Regions from separate parts of the Paenarthrobacter sp. TRD_SC_7 genome, predicted to be linked through region 3. Evidence: riboswitches for the same ligand, from Rfam matches in the RefSeq annotation. Region 3 holds a riboswitch; each other region holds the start of a gene.
What was found. Region 3 has a riboswitch for cyclic di-AMP ahead of AC0J5Z_RS18595 (C40 family peptidase). Riboswitches for the same ligand answer to the same signal wherever they lie in the genome.
Positions count from the first base shown of each region.

Region 1: another riboswitch for cyclic di-AMP. It lies ahead of AC0J5Z_RS00070 (NlpC/P60 family protein); the one in region 3 lies ahead of AC0J5Z_RS18595 (C40 family peptidase).
Region 2: another riboswitch for cyclic di-AMP. It lies ahead of AC0J5Z_RS03595 (hypothetical protein); the one in region 3 lies ahead of AC0J5Z_RS18595 (C40 family peptidase).

Region 1 covers NZ_CM149587.1:9,070-18,847, forward strand. The annotation lists gene AC0J5Z_RS00060 (universal stress protein) at 1-999, opposite strand, end outside; gene AC0J5Z_RS00065 (FAD-binding protein) at 1,419-2,111, shown strand; gene AC0J5Z_RS00070 (NlpC/P60 family protein) at 2,301-3,083, opposite strand; cyclic di-AMP (ydaO/yuaA leader) riboswitch at 3,087-3,254, opposite strand; gene AC0J5Z_RS00075 (copper resistance CopC family protein) at 3,429-4,061, opposite strand; gene AC0J5Z_RS00080 (NCS2 family permease) at 4,176-5,618, shown strand; gene hutG (formimidoylglutamase) at 5,774-6,730, shown strand; gene AC0J5Z_RS00090 (hypothetical protein) at 6,793-7,251, shown strand; tRNA gene AC0J5Z_RS00095 (tRNA-Cys) at 7,316-7,386, shown strand; gene AC0J5Z_RS00100 (NAD-glutamate dehydrogenase) at 7,491-9,778, shown strand, end outside.
Region 2 covers NZ_CM149587.1:708,729-718,506, forward strand. The annotation lists gene AC0J5Z_RS03575 (RNA polymerase sigma factor) at 1-261, shown strand, start outside; gene AC0J5Z_RS03580 (hypothetical protein) at 258-1,085, shown strand; gene ald (alanine dehydrogenase) at 1,207-2,325, opposite strand; gene AC0J5Z_RS03590 (PucR family transcriptional regulator) at 2,534-3,748, shown strand; gene AC0J5Z_RS03595 (hypothetical protein) at 3,939-5,303, opposite strand; cyclic di-AMP (ydaO/yuaA leader) riboswitch at 5,306-5,452, opposite strand; gene AC0J5Z_RS03600 (ATP-dependent DNA ligase) at 5,727-6,791, shown strand; gene AC0J5Z_RS03605 (DUF6480 family protein) at 6,813-7,088, opposite strand; gene AC0J5Z_RS03610 (alpha/beta fold hydrolase) at 7,201-7,992, opposite strand; gene AC0J5Z_RS03615 (maleylpyruvate isomerase family mycothiol-dependent enzyme) at 8,007-8,672, opposite strand; gene AC0J5Z_RS03620 (helix-turn-helix domain-containing protein) at 8,691-9,110, opposite strand; gene AC0J5Z_RS03625 (anhydro-N-acetylmuramic acid kinase) at 9,156-9,778, opposite strand, start outside.
Region 3 covers NZ_CM149587.1:3,902,318-3,912,095, reverse strand. The annotation lists gene AC0J5Z_RS18600 (M23 family metallopeptidase) at 1-831, shown strand, start outside; cyclic di-AMP (ydaO/yuaA leader) riboswitch at 979-1,140, shown strand; gene AC0J5Z_RS18595 (C40 family peptidase) at 1,145-1,891, shown strand; gene AC0J5Z_RS18590 (NlpC/P60 family protein) at 1,993-2,790, shown strand; gene AC0J5Z_RS18585 (HNH endonuclease) at 3,338-3,838, shown strand; gene AC0J5Z_RS18580 (NTP transferase domain-containing protein) at 3,882-4,796, shown strand; gene AC0J5Z_RS18575 (molybdopterin molybdotransferase MoeA) at 4,793-6,151, shown strand; gene AC0J5Z_RS18570 (FdhF/YdeP family oxidoreductase) at 6,203-8,509, shown strand; gene fdhD (formate dehydrogenase accessory sulfurtransferase FdhD) at 8,511-9,377, shown strand; gene AC0J5Z_RS18560 (alpha-mannosidase) at 9,547-9,778, shown strand, end outside.

The DNA of each region.
Region 1 (9,778 bases), 770 kb from region 3:
AGCGAGACGGGGATCCTCACGGTCCGGGACAACCAGCACCGGGCCCTTGGCGTGGTGCAGGACTCCGTCGGACGTCGAGCCCAGGAGCATCCCCGCGAATCCACCGCGGCCCCGTGTACCCAGAACCACCAACTCCACGCTGCGGCTGGTTTCCACCAGAACATCAACCGGCGAGCCGTCCCGGAGATCCGTCTCGATGGTCAATGAAGGGAAGTGGCTTCTGAGCCACGCCGCACCGGCGTCAAGCTGGACCCTGATGTCCGCAAACAGGGCTTCGCGGTCCAAGGGAGCCGGAACCCAAGCCAGGGAGCCGCTGTATTGCGGTACAGCACAGATCACCCGGAGCTTTGCTCCCATGCGTTGCGCTTGTTCGGCAGCTTCGAGCACGGCCACGCGGGCTTGCTCGGAGCCGTCCACCCCCACTGCAACCACGTTTTCCACCGTGCGCGGGCCCGCCTTGGCATGCTCAGCCTTGATGTGTTTGTCCTCGGTATTCTCGCCAAGCCGGTCGGCACAATAGAGGGGAACCGTCACCGTGGGACATTTGGCGTGGGCGGGCAAGGCACTGCTCACCGAGCCAAGCAGGCGCCCAACGAACCCGCCGCGGCCCCGGCTACCGAATACAAGGAGGGCCGCCTCCGCGGAAAGGTCCAACAGGACACCTGCGGCATCGCCGTTCTCGACCGAAGCATCAACGTCGATGGCATAACCGGAGACCTTTTCCAGGGCCTGCCGAACGATCGCGTCCGCGCCCTCGCGGATCACGGAATCGTCAACTGTTGCGTAGCCACCATCCAGCCCCGAGGCGGCGAAGATGGGAACGGAGTAAGCCGTGACGATATGCAGGGGAAGTTGCCGACGCTCTGCCTCCCGCGCGGCCCAAACCAAGGCACATTGACCGTGCTCTGAACCGTCCACTCCCACGACGATGCCGCCTGGTTCCACGGCCTGATCCAGGCCGTCCTGTGGCTCTTCACTGTGTCTGCCGTGCTGGTCCATTGGGGGCCTGCCTCTCCACCTACTGCTTGATGTTCCGGCTATTCTGCCAGAGGTTCTCCGCGTCGGATTCCCTGACTGTTTCATTGTCAATGGCCGGAGCAGGAGAAACTCGGAAATTTCTCCTCCCAGTGCCCACTATTCTCGGTCAACAGTGGCGAATCAAGGCGACATCGGGCTATGTGCATAACGGTCCGGGCTCGGTTCCCGTCGGCCCACATTGCGCTGCGGAGGAACATCCAAAACGCGCCGTCCGGGAGGCTATCCATGGCCGAAAAAGTTCGGTAGTGTTCGAGTCACCGAATGGCCGGCAATCGTGTCTCACGACACACACTCCGGCCATTTATTTGCGGCCGCTTGGGGAACTCGGACGCGATCCCACGCGATGCCGCAAGGCACACACGTCAAGGAGGAACCAAGCAGTGTCACACACGCCTGATTCCGGCACGGAACGCACCACAACCGTGGTCATCGGGGCCGGCTTGTCCGGCTTGGCAGTTGCCAGCGAGCTCAGCCGCTACGGCGTGGGCTCAATCGTCGTAGACGGGTTTGGGGCCTTGTCCACTACAGGACCCTCCGTCCATACAGGGATGCTTCAACGCACCGATGCCGCAGATCCCGCAGCAATGCAGCAACGCAACGAGATCCTCCGCCACCTGCGGAACTACGCGGCCAACCATCAGCTGGACGTTCGCAGCACCACCCGTGCCGTCCGCCTTGATTTCTTGGGGTCAGACCCCTCCCGGCAAATCGGATACGGGCTGGCAGCCAGCATGACGACAGCGGGACTGAGGACCGGGCTTCACGTATCCGGCCCGCGCGAATCCACCCCTCGCCAATGGGCCGTCCACACAGCCAACGGTGTCCTCCTGGCGGACCACGTAGTAGTGACCCGCTGCGCCCAAAGCCAGTTGCGCCGCATGCTCGCCGAACTTGGGATAGCCGTGGGCCAGAACTTTGCGGCAGCCATGCGGGCACTGGGGATGCACCTTGTGGGCGTTGGGGATCTTATTACCCCGTCGCCCAAGGAAGTGCTCCGGCAAGCCAAAGCAGTTGGCCAGGCTATTTCATCCAAGGTAGCCCTGCCAGCAGCTCCCGGCATCGCTCTCGCCTAGCGCAGCGCAGCGCAGCACCAACAAGCACGGTACCTACACAGGCCTGACTCCCGCACCGGCCCGCCGCCAACGCGACCTGCCGATCCGCCGTCGTACTTAACTTTTTAGAACAGAACTTAACGCCAAAGGCCGGCGCCTCCGAAGACATTTGTCTTTGAAGGCACCGGCCTTTGAGCTGAAGCGTGAGGCTTATGCGCCTGCGCGTACGTAGGTCAGGGGACCCGTTGCGGTCAGCCAGCTGATCGGGTGGATGCCCGTCTGGTTGCCGTTGATGCCACCGCTGATGGCCTGGCCGTTGCCGATGTAGATGGCAACGTGGCCGGACTGGACAATCATGTCGCCAGGCTGGGGAGCGCTGACAACCTTGCCGTAGTTCATGAACTGCATCGGACCGAGGTCACCAACAGGGATGCCTGCAGAGCCGAGGGCCTTTTCGACCATGGCGGTGCAGTCTTGGAAGACACCGATCTGAGCGTAAGCCGAAGCAACCATGGCAGCGTTGACGCCACCGACTGCGGGGGCAGCAGCTGCAGGAGCGGCAGCCACAGGAGCAGCAGCAACCGCAGCCTTGGCGGCGACGGGAGCTGTTGCAGCAGCAGTGGTGACGGCTGCCTTCTTGGCCACGGGGGCCGCAACAACGGGAGCCGGCTTTTCGATGACCGGAGCTGCTACGGAAGCAACAGCCGGACGCTCGAAGTTGACGGTAGCCGTTGCCAGAGCGGTGACAACCTTGGTGGGTGCCTCGGATACGGTCTCAGCGACCGTTGCGGGACTGGAGTCGCGCTGAACCGGGGCCTCAGCTGCGTGAGCAGCAATGGAACCGGTCAAAACGAGGCCCGAGGCTGCTGCGATAACAGCTGCCTGGCGGCCAGCGCCGGAAGCGTTGCTGGCAACTGCCTTCGAGATGGAGATGAACGGATTAGGACGTACGCTGTCCGCCTTACGACGGCCGCGAAGAATGCGTGAAGACATGAAAGAGCCTCTCCCGATGCCTGCGAGGTTAGCTGTCGGATTCGGATGGGAGTCACCCGGCCACTATCCCCCGCTGTTCAGCGGAAGCTTCGTGACTTCACCCCAAGGCGCGCTCGAAAGCGGCCTAAATTGGGTTCCCCGTCTCTGCCGTAGGTTTGTCTGCGAACGGATTCCGGACTGCGGCAGAGCTAGGCAATCAGGCCGGAAGTGCCCGCTACGTGGAACAGGCACAGGTACTACCGTACGCGATGATTCCGCCGAAGTCACATTTAAGTAACGGGAACGGCGCTTCTGGCGTGTCGCGGTAACCGTTTCGAGATATTCGCAGGTACGTAGAAAACCGCGTTATTCCGCGGGAGTATCGCCGTCGGGGCCATTGGATGCGGCGAGTTTCTTCCGGGCGGTAACGGCAAGGTAAATAACGAGACCGGCAGCCACAACAGCCAACCCCACAATGCTCCACGGGAAGGGCTGGGAGGCGTCCGCTGCCGGCTCGCTGTTACCTGTTCCCGGAGCGGCGGTACCCGCCGTCGGTACTGCGGCTGACGGGGCTGACACCGTCGGTGAGGCACCAGCCGGGCCGCTGGCCGTCGTCGTGCTTCCTGCAGCGGCTGTGAACGTGAAGGTGCCCTCGATGGGGTGGGAATCGGAGCTGACCACCCGCCATACCACCGTGTACTCAGCTGCGGGAGCACCCTCGCGAAGCTTCTGAACGGCTTGGTTGTCGATGATTTCGACAGGACCGTCCGCCCAGTTCTCGCCGCCGGCGGTCACAGTTACTCCGGAACCGATCGCGAGCGGACGGTTGTTGAACGTGATGGAGACCGACGCCGGGACTTCCGCAATGCTGGCACCGTTGGCTGGCGTGGTTGATTCGGCGACGTCGTGCGCAGACGCCGGAGCCGCGGAAAGCAGCAGGGCGGATGCGAAAGCAAGGGCGGCGACGACGGCGGCCAGAAGCGGGCGGATGGTACGCATGGGGCGGTTTCTCCTAGTGTTGGCTTCCTTACAGACTAGGCGAATCGTTCGGAGGGCCCACACCGGACAACATAGGATTTGAGAGCAAACTCCCCTCGATCCCCGGAGACCTTCATGCTGAAACAAGGTTCTGCAGTCGACCGTTACTTCAAGATCTCCAAACGTGGATCCACGTACTCGCGGGAAATCCGTGGCGGCTTCGCGACCTTCTTCGCCATGAGCTACATCGTGGTCCTGAATCCACTGATCCTCTCCGGACCTGACTCGAGTGGAGCCTCCCTGGGCTTCACGGCCGTGGCCGCCACTACGGCTTTCGTCGCGGGCATCCTGACCATCCTTATGGGCGCATGGGCCAAGCACCCGTTTGCCGTGGCCACAGGCCTGGGCGTCAACGCCTTCGTCGCTGTCACAGTGGCCTCCCATCCTGGGCTGACTTGGCCGGACATGATGGGGCTCGTGGTGCTTTCCGGCATCACCATGCTCATCCTGGTGCTCACCGGCTTCCGCACCGCCGTGTTCAGGGCCGTGCCTGAAGCCCTGAAGACGGCGATTGTTGTGGGCATTGGACTCTTCATTGCACTCATCGGCTTGGTCAACGCCGGTTTCGTCCGCCGCATCCCCGACGCCGCCGGCACCACCGTTCCGCTGGGCCTGGGCGTGGATGGCAAGCTCATGGGCTGGCCGACGCTCGTCTTCGCCGTCGGCCTGATCCTGACCATCGCGCTGGTGGTCCGCAAGGTCCGCGGGGCGATCCTGATCGGGATTATCGTGTCCACGGCGCTGGCTGCGCTCCTTGAATTTACGCTGCACATCGGCCCGAGTTTTGACGGCGAAACAGTCAACCCGCGTGGCTGGTCCCTCGTTGCGCCAACCCTCTCAGAGTGGGGCGCTCCTGATCTTTCCCTGATCGGCAAGGCGAACCCGTTCGGCGCGTTCGAACACCTTGGTTTCATTGCCGCTGCGCTGCTGGCGTTCGTGATCCTTCTGAGCATCTTCTTCGACGCCATGGGCACCATGGTGGGCCTGGCCAACGAGGCCGGAACCGTGGACGAGAACGGCAACATCCCCAACGTAGACCGCGTCCTGCAAGTGGATGCGCTCGGGGCGATCGTGGGTGGCGGGGCCTCGGTTTCCTCCAACCAGATCTTCGTCGAGTCCGGTGCAGGCATCGGCGAAGGCGCCCGCACCGGACTCGCATCCATCGTCACCGGCGTGCTTTTCCTGGTGGCCATGTTCTTCACTCCGCTCATCAACCTCGTGCCGTTTGAGGCCGTGGCTCCCGCGCTGGTGGTTGTGGGCTTCATGATGGTCTCCCAGGTGGGCAAGATCGACTGGCAGGACTGGGGCGTCGGCATTCCTGCGTTCCTGACCATCGCCCTCATGCCGTTCACGTACTCGATTGCCAACGGCCTCGGCGCCGGCTTCATCTCCTACGTCCTGATCCGCACATTCCAGGGCCGCGCACGCGAAGTCCACCCCTTGATGTGGGCTGTGGCTGCCGCGTTCCTGCTGTTCTTCGGCATCGGAACTGTGGAGGAGTTGCTGGGCGTCAAGTAGATCCTCGCCGAGATGACATTTGATGCCAATGTTTGGCGCGAACATTGTCATTAAATGCCATCTCGCGGCGTCTACGGGGGCGTGATTCCGGGGTTCCAGACACACCCTTTACGACATGGCTGGTTTTAGGACTCCGCCTCGGGTGTGCTTGAAGCATGGGACCTAAAACCACCACCAACCTCACCGTAGATGTCTCCCCTGCCCCATGGACAGGTCGTTTCGATGGCGATGGCGCCGGGCACCGCCGGTGGTGGCAAGCCGTAGAACCCCACACCGCGTCCGCCGCCGCAGCAGCCTCGCGACCCGCCGTCGTGCTCGGTTTCTGCAGCGATGCCGGCGTCCTCCGCAACCAAGGGCGGGTGGGCGCTGCAACCGCTCCCTCCGCTATCCGCTCGGCGCTGGGTCCGCTGGCGTTCCACCTTGATCGTGACGTGTTCGACGCCGGTGATGTAGTCGTGGAGGACGACTCACTGGAGGCCGGCCAGGAGCGCGCCGGACGCGCCATTTCCGGACTGCTCGACGCCGACAACCTCACCGTTGTGCTGGGCGGCGGACACGAGACCGCGTTCGCCAGCTATCTTGGCGTGGCCGGTTCTGACGCGGTTCGCGGCAAGCGTCTGGGTGTGCTGAACCTGGACGCCCACTTTGACCTGCGGGACGAGCCGACGCCGAGCTCAGGCACGCCGTTCCTGCAGATGGCCCACGCGGAAAGCGCCGCTGGGCGCGAACTGCAGTACGCCGTCGTCGGAATTTCGGAGCCCAACAACACCCGAACGCTCTTCAACACCGCCCAGCGTTTGGGCGTGAAGTACCTGCTTGATGAGCTGTGCACGCCGGAAGCAGTGGAAGTCTTCGTTGCTGACTTCCTGGCCGGTGTGGATGTGCTGTACCTGACCATCGATCTGGACGTGATGCCGGCGTCAGTGGCGCCCGGGGTGAGCGCGCCCGCTGCCTACGGTGTGCCGCTGCCGGTGATCAGCGCGATCTGCCGCCAGGTAGCTGCGAGCGGCAAACTGCTGCACCTGGACGTGGCCGAGCTGAATCCGGAGTTCGACATTGATTCCCGGACCGCCAAAGTCGCGGCACGGTTGGTAAACACACTCCTCGCGTAGCCTTCCCGGGCCCTTTCCCGGCCGGCTTCCTCCGCTTAGCCTGTGTGGAGGAAAGGATGCCGATGCGCACACCTCTTGTGCAGGAAAAGTGGGCCTGGGTCGCGGGGCTGGCGACCGTTGCCCTCGGCTTGACCGCGCACATGGTCGCTGGCGGCAGCGCGCCGGCCATACCCCTCCTCCTGGCTTTCGCCGCACTCTGCTGCCTGGCCGCCCAACTGGTTGCCCGCTGGGTGCGCGGGCCCTTGTTGTTGCTGCTCCTTTCCGGGCTCGCCCAGCAGTTGCTGCATTTGGGTCTTGACGCCTTTGGAGGGTACTTCCCCGGCAGCGGGTTCCTGGATCACTTGCACAGCGGCCCGTTGGACGTGCCCGCAGAAGCCGGAGCCACCCCAGGCGGCGGCTCGGTCCACCTCATGCTCTACACGCACATGGCAGCGGCCATCCTCACGGTCCTTGTAGCATCCGGCGTCACAAAGCTGGCCGGACGTGCGTCATTGGCGGCAACCAAAAGCAATACAGCGTAGCCCTGCGAAAGCCAGGGAAATGAACTTTGTTCGCGCCGCATCCGGACGCCTAGTGTCGTTTGCACGTGGTGTACCCGAGAGGCCAGGGAGCTGCCTGCAAAGCAGCGCACGCGGGTTCGAATCCCGCCACCACGTCTTGGGGGCACAACCTCCCCGCGAGTTGGCATTTAGTGCCGATGTTCCGCTCAAACATTGGCGTTAAGTGCCATCTCGCGGCGGGTTTAAGCGATCATGAAAGCATGTCACCCAGGGTGGAGCCGGCGGACGGATTCCTGACCGACTACTACGAGCACGTGTCCGAGGACGACGCGCGCAACTACACCCCGGAGACGCTGCTGGAGCGGGCCCGCTACCACCGGTCTTTGGCGGAACGCCGCGAACCCGGGCAGGCGGTGATCGGCGTACTCAACGAGTCCGATGCCAGCGTTGTCGCGATCGTCACCGATGACATGCCGTACCTTCTCCCCTCCGTCACCGCAGAGATCGCCCGGGACACCGCTTCGCTCCGGCTCCTGGTCCACCCGACGTTCAGCGTCGACCGCGACCCTGCCACTCACCGCTTGACCGAAATCCACAGGGCACCACACCGCTCGGGGTTGCCTACCGGCGTCGAACCTTCCGCTGCCGGCTCTGCCGCCCGGCCGGTCACCCAACAGAACCCCGACGGCGGACCGCTCGCCGAAGCGTGGATGGCAATCGAAATCCCGCGGCTCCCGGATGAGGCGGCGGCGGAGCTCCTTGTCGGACGCCTGCAGAGAGTCCTGAACGACGTAAGGGCTGCCGCAGAGGACACCGAGGCAATCCATCAGGAACTGGCAAGCGCGGTCAGGACATTGGGCGAACTCGCAAGATCAGACCCAGAAGCCAAGGAATCGCAGGAGCTGCTGCGATGGTTGGGCGAAGGGAACTTTGTGTTCCTCGGCTATCGCGGGCACCGTGGGCTTGGCTTGCTGCGGGAATCAACCGACGATCGCGACGGAGGGTTCCCAGAGACAGGGGCCCACCTCCTCACGCTCACCAAATCCACGCGACGCTCCACGGTCCTTCGCCGCGCCTACCTGGATGAAATAAGCGTCGCCACGAAAAGAGGAACCCGCGAAGGCGCTGAGCATAGCTTTGTGGGTCTGTTCTCCCCCAGTTCGACGTCCCATTCAGCTTTGGAGATTCCGGTCATCCGCGACACCGTGAAGGAGGTCTTGCAAGCGTTTGGCTATCCGCCAAGCTCGCATCACGGCAAGGAGCTCCTCACAGTCATGGAGGCGTATCCGCGCGATGAGCTCTTTCATATAGGTGCAGAGCAGTTGGTGGCCCATGCCCGCGAAATTCTGCGCCTCCAGGAACGCCACAGCACACGGCTCTTCCTCCGTCCGGACTCCTATGGGAGGTTCATGACGGCGCTCGTATTCCTGCCCCGCCGCCGGTACAGCACCGCCGTCAGGCTCAACATCGAACGTGAACTGCGCGAGGCCTTCGGTTCGGACTCCATCGAGTTTGAGCTCCGCTTGGGCGAATCCGCCATGGCACGGGTATTCTTCCGGATCCTTTTGCCGCAATCGGCGACGCTCGGCCAAGGGATTCCCGGCGTCATGGACGCATCGGTCCTGGAGCCACGGATCATCGCCGCTACCAGGACCTGGGCACAGGGCTTGGCCGAGGCGCTGCAAGCTCGGTATCCCTCGGATGAGGCGGCGCGGCTCTCCCGAGAGTGGGCTGCCGCGTTCCCTGCCAGCTACAAGGCCGACTACGAAGTGGAGGATGCTGTTGAGGACATCACGAAATTCGAGAGCTTTCCGCCCGGTGAAAGCGAGGAAGCTGACCCACTGCTGACCGTCTATGAGCGTCCGGGCACTGCCGTTCTCACGGAGGACGCCCGCATCCGCCTGTACTTGACCCGGCCACAGAGTCTCACCCAGATTCTCCCGTTCTTCCACAATCTTGGACTAAAGGTCCTGGACCAGCGGCCGTTCGACGTGCAGCGGGCGGATGGTCGGCAGTTCTTCCTCTACGACCTCGGGCTCAAGTACCCACGCGGCGTGGACCCTTTGGCAACGGGTGATCTGTTGGCCGGTTCGTTCCGTGCCGCAATGCGCGGCGATGCGGAGTCGGACGCCTTCGATGCCCTGGTCATCAGGGAACGCATCGACTGGCGGAAGGTGGCTATCCTGCGCGCGTACGCAAAGTACCTGCGCCAATTGGGGAGCACAAACTCGTACGGCTTCATCGCGGACACACTCCGCGGAAACGCCAAGGCAACCCTTGCGTTGCTGGAGTTGTTCGAGGCAAAGTTCAACCCGGACAGCTACGCTCCGGATCTGTTCGATCCGGAACTCAACAACCGAACTGCGGTGCTGTCCGGAAGCGACGTTTTCGAGGAAGGCAGCAGCGAGCTCAGCCATCGGACGCAAGCAATTCACACAGCCCGGGCCAAACTGGCAGCAGCGATTGACGCCATCCCCGTCCTGGACGCCGACCGTCTACTTCGGACACTGTCCAGCTTGGTGGAAGCCACACTGCGTACAAATTTCTA
Region 2 (9,778 bases), 1.5 Mb from region 3:
GAAGCGGATTTGGACGGGCGTCGGGCACCATCGGCCGAAGACCAGGCTTTCGGCAGGGCCGCTGGCCTGGGTGTCACTGAAATCCTCGACGACCTCCCCGACGATTATCGGGAAGTCCTGGCACTCCGGGTTGTTGCTGACCTCTCGGTGGAGGATACCGCGGCGATCATGGGCAAGTCCCAGGGAGCCGTCAAACAATTGCAGCGCAGGGCATTGAGTGCACTGAAGAAGCGTGCACTACTAAGGAACGGCACATCATGAGCGAACAATTTGCGCCTCGCGGACGCAGCGACCAGCAGGCAGTCGACCACTTGCTGGCCGACGCCGGGCTGAATGACGCGCACCTCCGCACCGAACTGCTTGAACTCCGATCGCTGGCCAGCACCGCCCCGTTGCCGTCCGATGCAGTCCGCGCGCTCATGGTCAGCAGCCCGGCTGCTGTTACCCGGCAGATCACAGGCACCCAGCAGATCACGACGACGGCCGGCCCCTCTGCATCATCCGGCGCGCCGACGGCGGTACTCGCCACGGTTGCCCCGGAATCCGCGCCTGGGGACGAACTTGCTGCCCGGCGTCGGAAGAATCGTCGGACGGCTGTGGCAGGCCTCGCTGTTGTTGTGTCCTTGGCTGGTGGAGCTACGGCTGCGGTGGCATCAGAGGGCGGCCTGCCGGGTGCATTCCAGCACCTTGGCGCAGCGATCGGTTCCGTAGTTTCGCAGTTCACCCCGGGCTCCGGCAGCGCTCCCCAGCCCAAGGGCCCCGCCGGTTCAACCCCGGAACCGTTGCCGGTCCAAGAAGGGCCACAGCAGGCTCCTGTTCCAGCGGAGCTCCAGCCGACGCCTGCCACGCCGGGCACTCCGATCGTTCCCGATCCTCAGCCGCAGCCCGGTGGAGCATCGCCGCACGCGCCCCGGGTCCCGTCCCGTGCCGATCCCGGAAACGGCGTCATCCCCACGCCTCCGGTGTTGCCCGTAACGCCGCCGGACATTGACCCTGCCACGATCGATCCCTCAAAGCTTGGCCCGTCCGGTCTTCCAGTCCCGGTTCCAACGCACCTGGAACCGTCGCTCCCCGGAAAGCCCTAGTCGCCAGACCCAAACCTCCCCGCGAGTTGGCACTTAATCCCAGTGTTTGGCGCCAACATTGGGATTAAGTGCCAACTCGGCGCGGGCTAAACCCGCCCTCGTGCTTGTTTGTGTCTGTCCGCTACGCGGAAACCAGGCTGTGCCAGTCGGTGACCAAGGGCAGGTTGTGCGCCTCGGACACGGAGTGGTGTGCCACGTGGCCTGCGGCGATGTTGAGGCCGGCGGCCAGGGCGGGGTCGCGGTCGAAGGCGGCCTTGACGCCCAGGTTGGCCAGTGCCACGGCGTAGCGCAGGGTGACGTTGGTCAGTGCGTACGTGGAGGTGTTCGGAACAGCGCCAGGCATGTTGGCAACGCAGTAGAAGATCGAGTTGTGGACCTTGTACGTCGGTTCCTGGTGGGTGGTGGGGTGCGTGTCCTCGAAGCAGCCGCCCTGGTCAACAGCGATATCCACCAAGACCGAGCCTGGCTTCATGCGGGCAACCAGTTCGTTGGTGACCAGCTTGGGAGCCTTGGCGCCCGGAATCAGGACGGAGCCGATCACCAGATCTGCGTCGATAACTGACTTCTCGATCTCGTAGGCGTTGGAAGCAACGGTCTTCAGGCGGCCCTGGTAGAGGGCATCCAGTTCGCGCAGCCGGTTGATGTTGATGTCCATGATGGTGACATCAGCACCGAGGCCCAGCGCCATGGCGGCGGCGTTGGTTCCCGCAACGCCTGCGCCGAGGACAACAACCTTCGCCGGGCGCACGCCCGGTACGCCGCCCAGGAGGACACCCTTGCCACCGGCCGGAGCCATGAGGGAAGAAGCGCCGACCACCACGGACAGGCGGCCTGCAACCTCGGACATCGGGGCGAGCAGCGGGAGGGTGCGGCCTTCCTGCACGGTTTCGTAAGCGATGGCGGTGACGCCGGAGTTGATGAGCTCGGCGGTGAGCTCGGGCTCTGCGGCGAGGTGCAGGTAAGTGAAGAGGATGAGGCCCTTGCGGAAGCGGTGGTACTCCGCGGCGATGGGTTCCTTGACCTTCATGACCATGTCCGCGCGGGCCCAGACGTCGTCAGCTTCGTTGACGATTTCGGCTCCGGCGATCGAGTATTCCTCGTCGGTGATGCCCGAGCCGAGCCCTGCGCCGCGCTCAACCAGAACGGTGTGTCCGTGGGTGCGGAACTCGTGGACACCGGCGGCCGTGATGGCTACGCGGAATTCGTTGTTCTTGATTTCTTTGGGGACGCCGATGATCATCTGTGGGCTCCATCGTTAGCGGCCTCGTCGGCCGAAAATTTGTTGCGGGCTGTGATTCCAGAATAAATCCGGCTGTGAGGCAGGCGACATGGACGCAGAGTCGCCAGCACAGGGAATCCCTGTGAATACAACGATCTTCAGCAAGGCGGCTCGACATTTGTCGAGCGCTGGAACGTCAGGTGTCGCCTGCTGTTGGTACGCTTTTCAGATGCAGCAGGACGTGGAACAGATCGTTGAACGCGTCGCACTGAAGCTTGGCCGCGGCCTGTCCCTTGAAGACCTCGACGGCGTCCTCCTCGCCTACAGCTCCAACCAGTCACACGCCGACCGCGTCAGGGTGAACTTCCTCCTCAGCAAGCGCGTCCCTACCGATGTCAGTGCGTGGCAGCTCTCCCACGGCATCGCAACCGCTGTGCGTCCCGTCGTCGTTCCCGCCAACGACGAACTAGGCATGTTGGGCCGCGTCTGCGTGCCACTCCTGGTGCGGGGTTTCCGCGTGGGCTACTTGTGGGTGCAACTGGACCTTGAAGAGCAAAGCGCGACGGCGATACTCACCGAGTTGCCCGGCGTGCGTGACGAGCTGGACCTGTTGGCGGGCTTGCTCCTTGATTCCAACACGGCCGAATCAGAGTTCCGGCGACGGCGCGAGCAGGAGTTCCTGTCAGCCTGCAGCGGCGAATCAAACGCTGTGGCAGCTGTGGCGGGGTGGAAGGAAATCCAAGGGCGCGGTCCATGGCAGCTGGTGACCATCCTCGACCCGGACGGCGCGAGGTCCGACGTCGATCCCATTGCCGCAACCCTGACGCATCGTTCGGCGGCGTTGCAGTCCACTATCGGCGTCAATGCCGCATTGTTCAGCGCCGGAACAGAAACACATTCGGTGGTCCTGTTCCGCGAGTCGGGGGGCCGGGCGGACCATGCCCAGGTGTTGGTGCACTATCAACTGGAGCTTGCGAAGCGCGCTGGCCGCAAGGTGGACAGGGTGATCCTGGGCATCAGTGAACCCTTCCAAGTCATCCGGCAGCTATCGGGGGCTTATCGTCAATCGAAGGTTGCTGCGCAAGCGGCCGCAGTGGACCTCCCGCTAGGTGAGCTCGTGGACAGCCGGAGTGTTGGTGTCTACCAGCTCTTTGATCGCCTGCTGGCGCCGGGTGGCTGGGATGACACGGGATCGGTGCATTTTCTGACGCTGGAGGACCAGGACAAGAACGGCGAGCTTCTGCCCGTCCTGGAATTGCTCTATGACAATGATGGCTCGGTTCAGGACGTCGCCGCCAAACTTCACCTCCACAGGAGCAGCATCTACAACCGACTCGGCCGGATCCGCCAACACATCGGTGCTGATCCGTTGAGTGGCGCGATCCGGCTCGAGTTACATGCCGCCCTGAAGGCGCGGCGTTGGGCCGGGCGGCCGCGGATCTGACGCCAGAAACTAGACGCCACAAAGGAGGCAGGCACCCGGGTGCCTGCCTCCTTTGTTGTGATGCTTTACGAGCGCCTCAAGCGCTGGCAGCTCCAGCGTCCCATCCGGCGACGGAACGTGGCAGTCCGGCTGCTGCTGCAGTGCCGGCCATGCCACCCCACATGGCTGGAGGTACGGGGCAGGCGCGTGCTCACTTGAGGACCTGCTGGGCTGCATCCAGGATGCTTTGAAGCCCCGATTCCGTGGGCTGCGGCGTGGTGGCGGCATTCGGCTTGCCCGGCCGCGGCTTGGAGGTCTGCGTTGCAGTCTCCGTTGGTGTGGGAGTCGGCGTCGGCGTGACCGTCGGGGTCGGCGTAGGGGTCGGGGTCGGCGCAGGCGGCGTTGTGATGGTGTCCGACGGCACCTCGCTCGGCGCAGGAGCCGGCTGGGTGGGGATCGGGCTGGTCACGCCAGGAACGGCCGGGACGGAAGAGGGTGCGGCTGACGGAACCCATACCGGGTCCGCGAGTGAGACCTGCGGGGTCGCAGTCGACGACGGCGACCCTGCCGCGGGCGCCTCCGCTACCGTTGCCGGTTGCCCGGCTTCCGAGGACGCCGTGGCCATTGACGAGGCTGATGGCGACGAAGCCGTGGAGTACGAAGCCTTGGGCGCGGGAGACGCCGAAGTCGAGGTGCGATCATCGCTCCCGCTGGCCTCCTGCGCTGGAGTCTCCCGGCCGAAGAAGGGCAACTCCAGGGCCTGCCCCAGCGTCCCGGCCGTCAGCACAAGGCCAAGCGCCCCTGCAACCACGGCCATGCGCTGGCTCATGTGCTTGACCGACGCTGCTTTTCGAAGGGCGGAGTGAGGTTCGCGGCCAAAGGAGGACGTCGGTCCGAAGCTGGACCTGCCAGCTGTGGGTGCGGCAGCCTGCTTCCGAACATCCTTGCGGCTTGCCAGTGCTGCCGACGCCGTTGCCGCGGCAGCAACCTGCGCGGGGGACTTGCCCCGCGGTGACTCGGCCGGTTCGGGTGTGCTCGCGGATTCTTCGCGGGCAGACACCACGGGAATGGCCGCCGTGGCGGGTTCCGGCGTTGCAGGCTGCACCACTTGAATAGCTGCGGTTGCGGATTCCTGGGTGCCGAACTCCTGCGAACCCGGCTCCATGCCAGCCGGCTGCACAACGGGGATCGCCGCGCTAGGGGGTCCAGGCGTGGTCGACTTCGGAGCTGCCGCCTGCGTATTGGAGATCGCAGCCGTGGGGATCATTGCAGTTGCGGAATGCTCAGTCGCGGACGCCTCGGCAAGGGATTCCTCGGGCGCGATCACAGCCCGGGCTGCCCTCTCCCGCTCGGCCGCACGAACCGCCGCACGCGTCGCGGGCGCCGCGATGGTGGGCAGGGCCGCAGTGGCGGGTTCCGGCGTCGTGCCTGTGCTAATTGGATTTTGGGGCGCAGCGGCGGAGTCCGCCGGTGCGTTGGTGGGGAATCCGCTGGGTTGGGCCCGACGGCGTCCGGTTGGCTTGGTGCGCTCGCCTTCATTGTGGGCGCGGCGCGGCTGATCCATGGTTGGGGACATGGTGGTTGCCTCTCAACGCCTTCGAGGTTAGCTGTCGGGTTCGGACGAGGCCGTCCGGCCGCCTAAGCGGCTTCACCCCGAGGACTTGGATACCAAGCCCGGGAACTGTGGGTCCCCCGCCTCTGCCGCGGGTCTGGCGGATCCCGGATTGCGGCAGAGCTCGGCGTCAATCCGGAAGCGGCCCAGCGGAGATACGGGTCGCCCTACGACGGTACATGAGCCGGAAAGTAAAGTCACATTAATGTAACGGGCGGTAGGCCTGCCCAAGCGATGGGGTTCTATGACTTAGGCTTCGGGGCCGGCGCGGGAGCCGGTAGCTCGTACTGGATCTTCTGGATCTGCACGGCCTGGTGGGGCCAACACGAGGAAGATATCCATGGCCTGACACTAGCTTCGCGGTGCACCGGCAGGTAGACATTGTCTATGGACCTGCCTGTGATGCCACCCGTCTCGCCCATGCTCGCCAAATCCGTTCCGGCCATCCCCGATGTTGGGCACTACGAGCCCAAATGGGACGGCTTCAGGACGATCGTCTTCAAGGACGGCGATGAGATCATCCTGGGCAGCCGCAACGAGAAGCCAATGACCCGATACTTCCCGGAAGTGGTGGATGCCCTACGGAAGAACCTCCCGGACAAATGCGTGATCGACGGCGAAATCGTCCTGATCGAGGGCAGCAGGCTGGAGTTCGAGGTTCTGCAGCAGCGGATCCATCCCGCCGACAGCCGGGTCAGGATGCTTGCCGAGAAGACCCCGGCTTCCATGATCGCGTTCGACATTCTTGCCTTGGGCGACGAAAACCTCATGGACAGGCCGTTCTCAGAGCGCCGCGCGCTTCTGGAACGGGCACTCGCCAAGGCAGAGCCTCCCGTGTATGTGACCCCCGCGGTGACGGATCTCGAACGGGCGCAGGAGTGGTTCGTGCAGTTGGAAGGCGCGGGACTGGACGGCGTGCTGTCCAAGCCGCTGAACGGGACCTATCAACCCAACAAACGCCTGATGTTCAAGACCAAACACGAGCGCACGGCGGATTGCGTGGTGGCCGGATTCCGCTGGCACAAGACCGCCAAAGTTGTGGGGTCGATGTTGCTCGGCCTTCATGACGACACTGGCCGGCTGCATCATGTGGGAGTGGTGGCATCGTTCCCCATGGCCCGCCGGGAGGCTCTGGTCGCAGAGCTGGAGCCATATCAGATCGAACTCAGCGAGCACCCGTGGGGCGAGTGGGCCAACCAGGACGACGCTGCCGGCGGTTCACGCATGCCCGGCGCCCAAAGCCGGTGGAGCGGGGGCAAGGATTTCTCCTTTGTGCCCCTGCGCCCCGAACTCGTTATCGAGGTGGCCTACGACTACATGGAAGGCGACAGGTTCCGGCACACCACGCAGTTCCGGAGGTGGCGGCCGGACAGGACGCCCGAGAGCTGCACGTACTCGCAGTTGGAGGAACCGGTCGAGTATGACCTCGGGGAAATCCTGAGGCTTCCCTAGCTAGGCTGCCCCGGTCAGTAGTTACTCCTCGTGCCCTTGGTCCATGCTCATGCTGTCCTCGGCGGGCGGGGTTTCTCCCGGGGGTACTCCGCCGCCTGGCTCCAGCCCTGTGATGTTGCCGTCGAGTGGATCGGGGTTGGCGGATGCGGCCGGATCATCGTCCTCGTCCTGGCGCAATTCGGGATCGGCGTTGACGTCGGCCTTGTCAGTCCCATGGGTCGTCGGGGCGCCGTAGGGCCCAGTGGCGCCGGTTGCGCCGAAGCCTTGAATTTCTTCATTTGAGTCTTTGTCTGTCACGATCAACCCTTTCGTAAGCAGGCTTACTATTGTGCCTGCCCGGCCAGCCTAGCCGCGGCGCGCTGACCCAACAAGGGGCACCCAACCCATGGGACGGCGTCGTACTTAACGCTCAGCTGTGAAGCGTGGTTGAGGTGACGAAGCTCCGGATGGCATCCGCTACAGCCTTGGGACGCATGTGCTGCGCCACATGCCCGACGCCCGGAATCTCCACCAGGCGCCCTTGGGCCACCGCCCGCGAAAGCCGGAGCGACCACTCGGGTCCGGCCACGTGGTCCCGGCTCCCGCGCAGAATCAGCACCGGCACCTGGATACCGGCCAACCGTTTCTCCGTGGGGTATTCCATCATGACCGGCAGCTCGGTGAGGTACCACCTGGGGCCGCAACGGACATAGTCGGACATGACGATCAGGTTGGACGTGGGGCTCTCGCGAAGTACTCCGTCGATGGTCAGGGCCAGCGACTGCCGCCACACATTCTTGTGCCGTGAATCCACCACGGGACCCATCAGTACCAACTGCCGGACCTGCTCGGGGGCGTACAAGGCCGCTTCGATCGCAAATTGCACGCCCATGGAGTGGCCAACCAACACGTAGGAGTCGATGCCGCGGGACTTAAGGGTCTGGGCGATGAAGGCGCCGTAGTCCTCCACTGAAAGCTGGCGCCCGGGCTTGGGAGTCCCGGCGAAACCTGGAAGGTCCAGTGAGTACGTAGGCGCGCTCGCCGCGAGAACAGCATGCAGCCGCGCCAGATATCGATGCGATACCCCGATGCCGTGGATCAAGATATATGCGGGCTCGGACCCGGGCCCGGCGTCCGGCTCCGGCGCAGGCGTGCCCTCGGTCCAAAGGATTCGGCCGGTCAGGCCAAAGACCTCGACGTCGGCAGAGAGTAGCGCGGTCATCTTTTCTCCCGTTTTCACTGGTTTCCCGACTGTTGCAGGAAAATCGGCGCGCCCGGGCCACCCAACTCGTCGTCCCTCACGGGCCGACCGGACACTGCGAGCAGCAGGGCTATGGCGGGACCTTCGACTGCCGGACCATTGCCATGGTCGAAGGACGTGTCAGATGCCACCAATCGCCAGCCCTCCGCGATTTCCTTGCCACCACCCATTTTGGTGGTGGTCTTCACCTGGTAGCTAAGGGCGGTGGCCACGTGCTCAGCGGGATAGTCGCGGCGGATCCCCAGCGGGCGCCGGATGTCCTCGCCGTGGACGAACGCTTCAACCAAACGAGTCGACAAGCTCGCCGGCGGACCGGATGTCCGCGAGAGCACGGCGCGCAGCCCGGCGATCGTGTTCTTCGGATCCACGGCCTTCTGGAGCTCTACGCCCACGGCGTTGTCGCGGTCGAAGTCCATCCGGGCGGCAATCATCCGGCGTATGAAGTTCAGGCGGGTGGTCTTCGCGCTGTCAATGACGTGGGCCAGGACATCGTGGACGTCCCAGCCGGAACACAGGGACGGCGTCTGCCAGTGGGCTGGCTCAAGCGGTTCCAGGTCTTGGATCAGCGCACGACGCTCTTGGTGCACCACGGGCCAAACGGTTGAAGGGGAACTTGAAGCCATACCGCTATTGAACAGCATGCTGGCGATTTAGGGTGGCTAGCCGTGGGACTCGGTGGTGACGTCATCACCTGCAGCCGCTTCTGCCTGCTGCTTCTTCTTCTGCGTTTCAAGCCACGCCATGATGGCCGCCTGTCGGATCCGACGATGTGTACCGCGGTATTCCACCGGGATTTCGCCGCGATCGGTCATGTTGCGCAGATACGTGTGAGAGATGCCCGCAAGCTCGGCGGCTTGCGATGTCGTGAGCATTTCCTCCACGCTGCTGACCGTCACCGTTTCGCCCCGGCTCAGTCTCGCGAGGAGATCGACGACGGCGTCCCTCGCCTGATCGGGCAGGCGGTGGACAGTGCCGTCCACGAACACCGTGATGTCGTTGCTGTCCTGGAGGGAGCGCGCGAGATTCCGGGCTTCGTCGGCGGGGAGGCCGGCCGTGGCGCGGGGAGCTATCAATGCCATGGCAGAAGCCTAGCGTGAGGGCTGTGCGGCGGGGATGGGTGGCTGCTACTGAACCCGGAGGGTGACAGGGGCAGGAAGGGTGGAAGCGGGCGAGTGGAAACCTTGGGATCCAGGCGTGATTGAGCCGAGGATGCCGGCATGGCGCGCACCTGTGCAACTGGCCACCGTTCCCGGGAAGTTGTGGACCGTCAGATAGCCAAGCACCGCAAATGCAGCGGCCTCTTTGGCGGAGGACGGCAGGTTCAACTGGTCCGATGTCAGCAGTTTGACGCCGTCAGGTCCATGCAGGCCAAGTTCCTCGTCCAATGCCCGCATCAGCGTGGGATTCTGTGTTCCGCCCCCGGAGGCGATAACGGATGTTCCTCCCACCGCCCGCACGGCGTCCGCTACAGTGCGGGCTGTGAGGGCCACCAGTGTTGCCATGACGTCTTCGATGGGCAGGTCGCTGGTGCCGGTGGCTTCCATGGCTTTTTCCACATACGGCAGGTGGAACAGTTCCTTGCCGGTCGACTTCGGGGCAGGGAGCCCATAGTACGGTTCGGCGAGCAGCCCGGTGAGCAAATCGGAGCTGACGTTGCCGCGTGCGCCGAGTTCGCCGTCGTGGTCGTAGTGCTGGCGGCCGGCGGTCATGGAGGCGACCGCGGCGTCGATCAGCGCATTCGCAGGAC
Region 3 (9,778 bases):
TCGCAGAACGTCAGGGGCCGCCGCCGCGCGTCCGGCCCCGCTGCTGAGCTGCGGCCAGCCACCGTCGTAACGGAGATCCGGCCTCGCGACACCGAGCGTCAGGTGCGCCGCCGTAAGAGCCCGTTGCGCCAGGTTGCCGATTTCGCCGCTGCCAGCGGCGTCGGGCAGAAGGCTGGTGTTGCGCTTGCCGCCACCGGACTTGCCTTGACTGTCGGCCTGCCTGCCACAAGTCCCGTCATGGCAACCTCGGAATCAGGCCAGACTGAGTCTGCCCTCGCCGTAGCCGCCCCTGCCGGCAGCCAGCCCGAGGTCTCCGCCGCCGCGTCCGCCAAGATTGACTTCAGCCGAGCCGCCGTGGCTACTGCAGCCGACCCCGACGGGAAGCTGAAGCAGTTGCTCAGTGCGCAGTCGGCCGGGAGCATCCAGCGTGCCTCATCCGTCGGCACCATGGCCAGCCCCCTTGACACGCTCACCACGGCATCCCCTTTTGGTTACCGCATCAGCCCCCTCACGGGTGGTGCCGGTGATTTCCACCGCGGCCAGGACTTCGTTGCGCAGTGCGGCACGGCTGTGCACGCGGCAGCCACCGGCAAGGTCACTTTCGCCGGATGGCACGAATACGGCGGAGGCAACCGCGTGGTCGTGGACCACGGCAACGGCCTCGAGACCACGTACAACCACCTTTCGTCCTTCACCGTCAAGGTTGGCCAGACCGTCAACCGCGGCGATACCGTCGCCCTGAGCGGCACCACGGGCGCTTCCACCGGCTGCCACCTCCACTTTGAGGTCCAGGTCAACGGTGAAGTGGTAGACCCCATGGGCTGGCTCTAAAAGCCAGTTGATGGTTGCCTCTCGCATTCGCGGGACGCCCCGTGACCTGAATGTGACATTCGCGTTCAACTGTTGTAGCGTACAGAGCGCATCGGCTTTTTAGGGGGCCGGTGCACTTGAGTGGATTGCCTAGCTCTGCCACCACTCAAGGTCCGTTCGCATAAATCGTCTGGCAGGGGCGGGGGAACCACTTCTGGTCTTCGAAAGAAGGCCTTGGGGTTAAGTCGCAAAGCTTCCTTGGAAGCAGCGCCGCCGGATGACTCCCATCCGAATCCGACAGCTCACCTCGCAGGCATTGGGAGAGGCTACCTACGTGTCATCACGCACTACCCCTGCGCGCCATCGCGCCCAAACGGTTCGTACGAACCCGTTGAACACTCTTTCCAAGGCTGTTTCATCCAACGCAGGAACCGTGGGCCGCCAGGCCGCCGTCCTGGCAGCAGCCTCAGGCCTCGTCCTCACAGTGGGCGTACCGGCACAAGCAGCAGACGCCGACGTTTCCAAGTCGGAAGCCTCCAGCACCCAACAGCTGGTTGTTACTGCAGTGGTCACCGCAGCGCCAACAGCAACCGTTTCCTTCGAGAGCCCCACCGTGGCTACCAAGGCAGCCCCCAAGGTAGTCCAGCGCGCAGCGCGGGTTACCGAGCGTGCAGCGGCCACCACCAGCGAAGAAACCGCCGAAGCAGTCTCCGCAAAGTCCTCCAAGGCCAAGGATTCGGCTTCCAGTGCCGCTGCCTCCGGTCTTGCCGCCATTGCTTACACCGGCATCGGTTCGCCCTACGTTTGGGGCGGAACCACACCCAACGGTTGGGATTGCTCAGGCTTTACCCAGTGGGTCTATGCACAGGCCGGCATCAGCATCCCCCGCGTCAACGCCTGGACGGCCATGACGCCCACCAGCAGTCCTGCTCCCGGCGACCTCGTCATGCAGAACGGCGGAGCCCACGTGGGCATCTACGTCGGCAACGGCATGATGATCAGCGCTTTGAACCCCGGTCAAGGAACGCTGCTGCACTCTGTAGCGTCCACCGGCACCTCCTCGTTCTACACCCTCCGCTAGAGAAATAATCCGGTTCGGGGTCGGCCGGCATGCCCCCAATGCTGGCCAGCCCACTACCCGCGTGCACCCCCAACTGCACTCGGATACGAAAAGAGAAAATCATGACCAGTGCAAACAAGATTGCACGGCACCGCGCTGAGGCCCCTAAGACCAGCTCGCTTGCCGTCATCGCCAAGGCCGTAAGCAACAACGCCGGTGGCGTGGGCCGCCAGGCAGCAGTTATTGCCGCAGCTTCAGGCCTGGTCCTGACCAGTGGCATCGCCGCCAACGCTGCCGACACCAACGTGGATCGTGACTCCACGTCCACGTCCACTCTGGACGTGCAGTCGGTAGTCCAGGCCACCATCGCCGCGGACTCCACTGTGGCAATCTCCTACGAGCGCCCCGTGGTCACCACGGTGGAAGCCCCGGCTCCCGTGGTGGTGGAAGAAGCTCCGGCCAAGGTTGAAGCCAAGGTTGAATCCAAAGCGGCAACGGCGGTTACCGCCAACGCCGCTCCGGCAGCCAACGCGACCGTTGCCGTCAGCAGCGCAACCCCCGCTCCGGCAGCCCCGGCGGCTTCCAGCGGCCTCGGCGCAGCAATCGCTGCAGCTGCTTACGCCCAGCTCGGCGTGACCCAGGACTGCACCATGCTGGTGACCAACTCCCTGGCTGCCGTGGGCATCAACTTCCACGACTGGCCCGCCGGCTATCTCTCCCTGGGCCGCACCGTCAGTGCAGCAGAAGCCCAGCCCGGCGACCTCGCCTACTACGCCAACGGTGGTTTGGCTGGACAGGCCCACATCGCTGTCTACGTCGGCAACGGCCAGGCAGTGCACGGTGGATGGAACGGATCCACCACGGCACTTTTCAGCGCCAACGTCGGCTCCGGCCCGGTTTTCATCCGCGTCAACGGCTGATCCACATCGCGCAAGAACACCCCGCAGGCTTCGGCCGGCGGGGTGTTCTGCTTTAACTGCTACCCGTATTCGTCCACGCCACACCAATTGCCTGGCGACACCCACATCCGAGCGTCGCCGGCCCGTGTGGTTGGCACCAGAGAATGTGAGTGGCGTCAGTCGCGGTAGCAGGTGAGGCGGCTCTATGGGTTCGACGACGGCGTTCGGGTGGGTGCCGCCGTCGGACGTTGGCGGGTGGTTGGCTCGTGGAAGCGGGCGGCCGCCACCCACTTTGGTTCTGAAAGCCTTCCGACACGCGGCGAACAAGGTGTGTCGGTCCAGATCTGCCCCTCAAAGTAGGTGGTGGCGACACGCAGAGGGGCCCCGATTTCCGCCACATCCCTTAACCGCGCATGAACTCTTGCCGACACCGCACGCGAAACGACAGAAAAATTCGTTGATACGGCATATAAGTGCTTACCCTTGTGTTGTCGATCCACAGCCCGTACATGCAGAGGGCAGCCGGCCCTCGTGCCCCTGACGGGTGCGGCCGTGAAGAGGTACGTGCATGCGCACACTCGTTCTGAATGCTGGATATGAACCGCTGGCGGTAATAACATTCCGCCGGGCGCTGGTCCTTGTGCTGACTGGGAAAGCTAGCGTAGTGGCCGAAGGCGACGAGCCTGTCGTCGGGCCACAGGAGATTCTCGGAAGACCTTCCGTGATCCTCCTCAACCGCTATATCCGTCCCCGGTACAACAGGATTACCGCCGTGAGTCGCCGCGGGGTCCTTCGCCGCGACGGCCATCGCTGCGCCTACTGCGGGAAAACAGCGCACACCATAGACCACGTCCACCCCAAATCCAGGGGCGGCGCGGATTCCTGGGAAAACCTGGTTGCGGCGTGCTTGAAATGCAATAACGCCAAGAGCGACCACACGCTGGCAGAAATGGGTTGGAAACTCCGTTTCACGCCCGGCGTGCCCCAGGGAACCATGTGGCAGATCAAGGAACTCGAGAAACCTGCGCCGGACTGGGACCCGTTCCTGTTGCCGGAATCCGCTGCCTGATCGATTTCTGCTGGTCTCCGTCCGTCCCGGGTAATCTGGGCGGATGGAGTTCAATGCCGTGATTTTGGCGGGTGGCCGGGCCACCCGTCTCGGTGGCGTGCCCAAGCCATCGTTGAAGTACGACGGCGACACGCTCCTTTCGCATGCCCTGCAGGCTGCCCGGGGTGCTTCGGCGGTGGTTGTGGTGGGGCCGGACGCTCCCAACGATGAGCCAAAGGACAGGGGACCACTGCCGAGCGGTGTCTTGAGGGCTCGGGAGGAACCGGCATTCGCCGGGCCGGCCGCGGCAATTGCGGCCGGCATGGCTGCGCTGCAGAGGAGTGGTTCGAACACCCTGTGGACGCTCGTGCTGGCATGCGATATGCCGCATGCTTCCCGTGGTGTTGACCTCCTTTGGGATGCCCTTGAAGCAAATCCCGGAGTGGAAGGGGCGATGGCAGTTTCCGGGGACGGGCGGAAGCAGCCACTCCTGGGGGCCTACAGTACAGCGGCTCTGGAAAGGGAAGTGGCCGTAGCTTCCGAAGGCTCGGGGTTAACGAACTCTTCAGTGTTCCGGCTGCTTGCTAGGCTGAACGTGCTGGACGTGGCCGTCCCCGCGGGGTCCACCGATGATGTGGATACGTGGGAGGACGCCGCGGCCTTGGGCATTGACTACGAGTTGGAGGCGGACGTGAAAAGCCAGGAAGAGACGCTCGAGGAATGGTGCCGCACGCTGCTGCAGGCTTTCGAGCTTGAGGGTGTGGAAGTGGACGTCAATGAGGTCCTGGCGGTCGCAGGAGTGGCGGCGCATTCAGTAGTGCGCCCAGCGGCGCCCCTGACCACGTTCATTGCCGGATACGCGGCAGGCATGGCCCGCGGGATCGGCCAGGCCAGCGATGATGCATCCATGAATGCCGCACTGGACCTGGCACGCAAAGTTGCCAAGGAGTACTCGGAGTCCGGGACTGACCGAGAATGACAGAGGCCCCCGCAGAGGGCCATCACGCGGCACACACATGGCATGAGGCCCGGCAGCGAGCATTCGAGGTTGCTGCTCCCATCCCGCCAGGCCCCGTGCCGCTCAGTTCTGCCCTCGGGCGCACCTTGGCTTCGGATGCCTTGGCCGTGCAGGACATGCCCCACTATGCTTCGTCCGCCATGGACGGATGGGCCGTCAACGGCAGTGGCCCATGGATCCTCAGCGAGCCCGGACAGCGGCTGGCACCGCACCAGGCGAGCCCCATTGTCACCGGCGGGCTGATACCGCCCGGCGCCAAGGCAGTACTGCGCAGCGAAAGCGGTGTTATCACCACGGACGACGACGGCCTGCCGGTTCTTGCGCTGGGCGGCACCGCCAAACCGGGGGAGCCCCGCAACGGCCAACACATCCGTAAAGCTGCAGAAGAGGCTGCTGAGGGTGATGTCCTGCTCAAGGCAGGGACGGTGCTGAATCCGGCACACATTGCCTTGGCAGCGCTTGCTGGCCTGGACCACGTGGACGTGCTCGGCAAACCGCTGGTTCGGTTCCTCCTGACGGGTTCGGAAGTCGTTGCCCAGGGTGTTCCCTTGCCTGGACAGGTCAGGGACACCTTCGGCCCGCAATTGGGCGCCGTCGTCGAACTTTTGGGCGGCATCGCGGGCGAGCAGCTCAAAGTGGGCGACAGCTACGAGGACTGGATTGCCGCACTCCAGGACACCGAGCCGATACTGGACGAGCTGACGCCCGACGGCCCCTACGTCGAAACGGAGCCGCCGGCAGACGTCGTCATTACTACAGGCGGCACAGGACGGTCGGGGACCGACCATTTCCGCAAAGCCGTGGCAGAGCTTGGCGGCAGTTTGCTGATCGATGGAATTGCCATGCGCCCGGGACATCCCGCCGTGCTGGCGGAGCTGCCGGACGGTCGGTTCGTGCTGGGACTGCCGGGAAATCCTCTCGCCGCGATGATGGCGTTGTTTACTGTGGGCGCACCCCTGCTTGCTGCTTTGGGCCATGGTCGCTTGGAAGAGGTGGGTGAAGTTCCCTGTGGATCGACAATCGACGCGGACCCCGGACGGACCCGTCTGATGCCTTTCAAGCTGGTGTATGGATTGGCATCGCCAGCGCAGCATGCCGGCCCCGGAATGATGCGTGGCCTGGCAGGTGCGGACGGGGTGATGGTGGTGCCACCCCATGGAGTCCAATTAGGCGAGATGGTCCCCGCCTTCGCGTTACCTTGGGGCAAACCGTTGCCCGTGCCGAAGGCACCGGAGGACAAAACCGGCAAAGCCGCGCCCAGGCAACGACGGAAGGCGCCTTCGGGTCCTGTGGACTGGAGTGCGTTGGGCGCGTGAGGGGTGCCGTGATCGGCTTTGGGCTTGGTGACAAAGTGCAATGATGGATTCATGAACAGGCATGCTCCAGAACAGGACATCAACGAAGATGACCTGCAAATCCACCCGCCCAAACAAGCCGCGGCCGGCCTCAAAGCTGTCACGGTTGCCCTTGAACGCGGTTACGCCCAAGCCGGAGTAACCCGTACGGTCCGTTCCATGCTCCGGGTCAACCAGCATGATGGCTTTGACTGCCCGGGGTGTGCATGGCCGGAATCGATCACCGGCAGGCGCAGTCCCGCAGAGTTTTGCGAGAACGGTGCCAAGGCGATCGCCGAGGAAAGCACCACCCGTACAGTCGGTGCCGAATTCTGGGCGAAACATTCTCTGGCAGACCTGGAAGACAAGACGGAGTACTGGCTGGGGAGCCAGGGAAGACTCTCCGAGCCCGTGGTTATCAGGCCGGGTGACACTCACTACTCGCCGATCAGTTGGACCGAGGCTTTCGCCCTGATCGGTGAGCACATCAATGCCACTACACCTGACAAGTGCGTGTTCTACACCTCCGGCCGGACGGCCAACGAGACCGCCTTCATGTACCAGCTATTTGCGCGAAGCCTCGGCACCAACAACCTTCCCGACTGCTCCAACATGTGCCATGAGTCCTCAGGCAGTGCCCTCAACCCGACCATCGGAATCGGCAAAGGCACTGTTTCCCTGGAGGACATCCACCATGCGGAGCTTGTTCTGGTGGTTGGCCAAAATCCTGGAACCAACCACCCCCGAATGCTGTCCGCCCTCCGTGACTGTAAGAACAACGGCGGAAAGATTGTTGCGGTTAACCCGCTTCCCGAAGCGGGCCTCTTGAACTTCAAGGACCCGCAGTCACTTAATGGTGTGATCGGCGGCGGCACCACCATCGCGGACGAGTTCCTGCAAATCAAGGTGGGTGGCGATCTCGCGCTGTTCCAAGCACTGGGACACCTGCTCCTGGAGGAAGAGAAGCGCAACCCGGGGACCGTCGTCGACCATTCCTTCATTGAGCAGCAGACCGAAGGTTTCGCTGCCTACAAGGAAGCGCGTTCGGCATTGGACTGGGACGAAACCGAGCGGGCTACCGGGCTGACCCGGGCAGAAATCACCAAGGCTGCCGAAATGATGGCTGCCTCGAAAGCAACCATCATTTGCTGGGCGCTCGGGCTGACGCAGCAACCGCACTCGGTGGATACCCTGCGTGAAATCATTAACCTGCTGCTCCTCCAGGGAAACTTCGGCAAGCGTGGGGCGGGTGCTTGTCCGGTCCGTGGCCACTCAAATGTTCAAGGCGACCGCACCATGGGCATCTGGGAGAAGCCCAAGGAATCCTTCCTGGCCGCGTTGGACAAAGAATTCGGTTTCCACATGCCGCGGGATCATGGCTACGACTCGGTGGAAACCCAGCACGCCCTGGAAAAGGGCGAGGTGGATGTTTTCGTGTCCATGGGCGGAAACTTCGCTGCGGCGGGCTCGGACACGGCTGCCCTTGAGGCTGGCCTGAAGAAGGCCGGGCTGACGGTCCACATTTCCACCAAGCCCAACCGTGCCCACGTGGTGCACGGCAAGACGTCCCTGATCCTGCCCACGTTGGGCCGGACGGACACTGACGACAAACACCCCAAGGGCAAGCAGTTTCTCTCGGTGGAGGACTCCATGTCCGTCATCCACAAGACCCAAGGACGGCTCGAGCCTGTTTCAGAGCACCTACTGAGCGAACCGGTGATTGTGGCGCGTATGGCCCAAGCGACGCTGGGAGACAGCCACGGCGTGGACTGGCGCGCGATGGCGGAAGACTACGACGTGATCCGGGACCATATCTCCCGCGTCATTCCCGGCTTTGAGGACTTCAACGCCAGGGTCCGCACCAAGAACGGCTTCGTCCTGCCCAACCCACCCCGGGACACCCGAACCTTCGCCACGGATATCGGCAAGGGGCGCTTCTCCGTGCGGCCGCTTGAGTACCTCGAAGCACCCGAGGGCCACCTGATCCTCCAGACGGTACGCAGCCACGACCAATACAACACAACGTTCTACGGCTTGGATGACCGGTATCGCGGCGTCTCGGATGGTCGCCGCGTGATCCTCGTCCACCCGGGTGACCTGGAGGAACTGGGCTTCGAGGACCGCGACCTGGTGGATGTCATCTCTACCTTCGCGGGAACAGAGCGGCGTGCCAACAAGTTCCGGCTCATCGGGTACCCCACGGCCAAGGGATGCGCCGCGGCGTACTTCCCGGAGGCCAACGCCTTGGTGCACCGCGAGCTTGTGGCCCGGGAATCCAACACCCCCGGTTACAAGGCCATGACCGTGCGCTTCGTGAAGCATGAGGAGAACGGATCCTGACATGGGACGCGTAACCCAGCGCCGCAAGGTGCACAAGTTTGTCTTGGACGGCTCACCGCAGGCCTTGGAGCATCCCGTCCGGTTCAAGGAAGACGTCCTGGCCGTGGAGGAGCCGCTGGAGATCCGGTTGGGCGACATGTCTTTCTCCGTGACCATGCGGACCCCCGGAGATGACTTCGACCTCGTCGCGGGATTCCTGGTCTCGGAAGGGATCGTGTGGGAGCCGGGTCAGCTGGTCTCGGAACGTTTCTGCGCCGGGGAGGACGAGAACGGGGTGCAGACCTTCAACGTGGTGGATGCACAGCTTCGGCCGGACGTGGAACGGCCCGATACCGGCCGTAACGTCTACACCTCCAGCTCCTGCGGAATCTGCGGCACGGACTCCATCGATGCCGTTCGAAAGTCCTCGCACCACAGCCCCAAGGAAGACGACGTGGCTATCCCGGTAAGGGCGCTCGCCGCCCTGCCGGACCGCCTCCGGGAGGCCCAAGCGGTCTTCGCCAAAACGGGTGGTGTGCACGCTGCGGGCCTTTTCAGGATCCACGACGACGGCACTACGGAGCTGCTGTGCCTCCGGGAGGATGTGGGCAGGCACAACGCCGTGGACAAGGTGGTGGGCTGGGCGTTGCGGACCGGCATGCTGCCACTCAAAGGGACTGTGCTTCAGGTCTCCGGCCGGGCGTCGTTCGAGCTCGTCCAGAAAGCTGCCATGGCCGGAATCCCGGTTTTGGCCGCTGTCAGCGCACCCTCCAGCTTGGCTGCAGAACTGGCGCAGGACTCAGGCATCACGCTGGTTGGGTTCAGCAGGGGGGCCAGCCTCAACGTGTACGCGGGTCGCGACAGGATTGTAGGAGAAGAGGCTGCTTAGGGCACGAAGTTCGCCGAGGATAGTGCTCCATCACTTGGTTATTGAGCTGGAACAACGTAGATTTTATCCATCGATTGGAAGCTCAGTGAACGCAGATACGCTGTCAGCGCCCAGCACAAAGAGGCCCGCTTACCACGCCTTGTCACTCCAATGCCCAAAGGGGAATTAATTGCACGACGACCGCCGGATCACTGAACAGCGTCTCGATCGATTTGTTCGGGAACGCATTCTTCCGGCCATATACGGCAGGGCGATTCCGCTGCAGCTCAGCAGCTGGGATGCGCCGGGCGAACCCGTGCCCGCCGCGGAAGCCCTGCGCCAGGTCTTCGCGCCGCAGGAGCCCGGCGCTCCGTGGGGCAAGGCATGGAGCACAAAATGGCTGCGCCTGCAGGGTGAGGTGC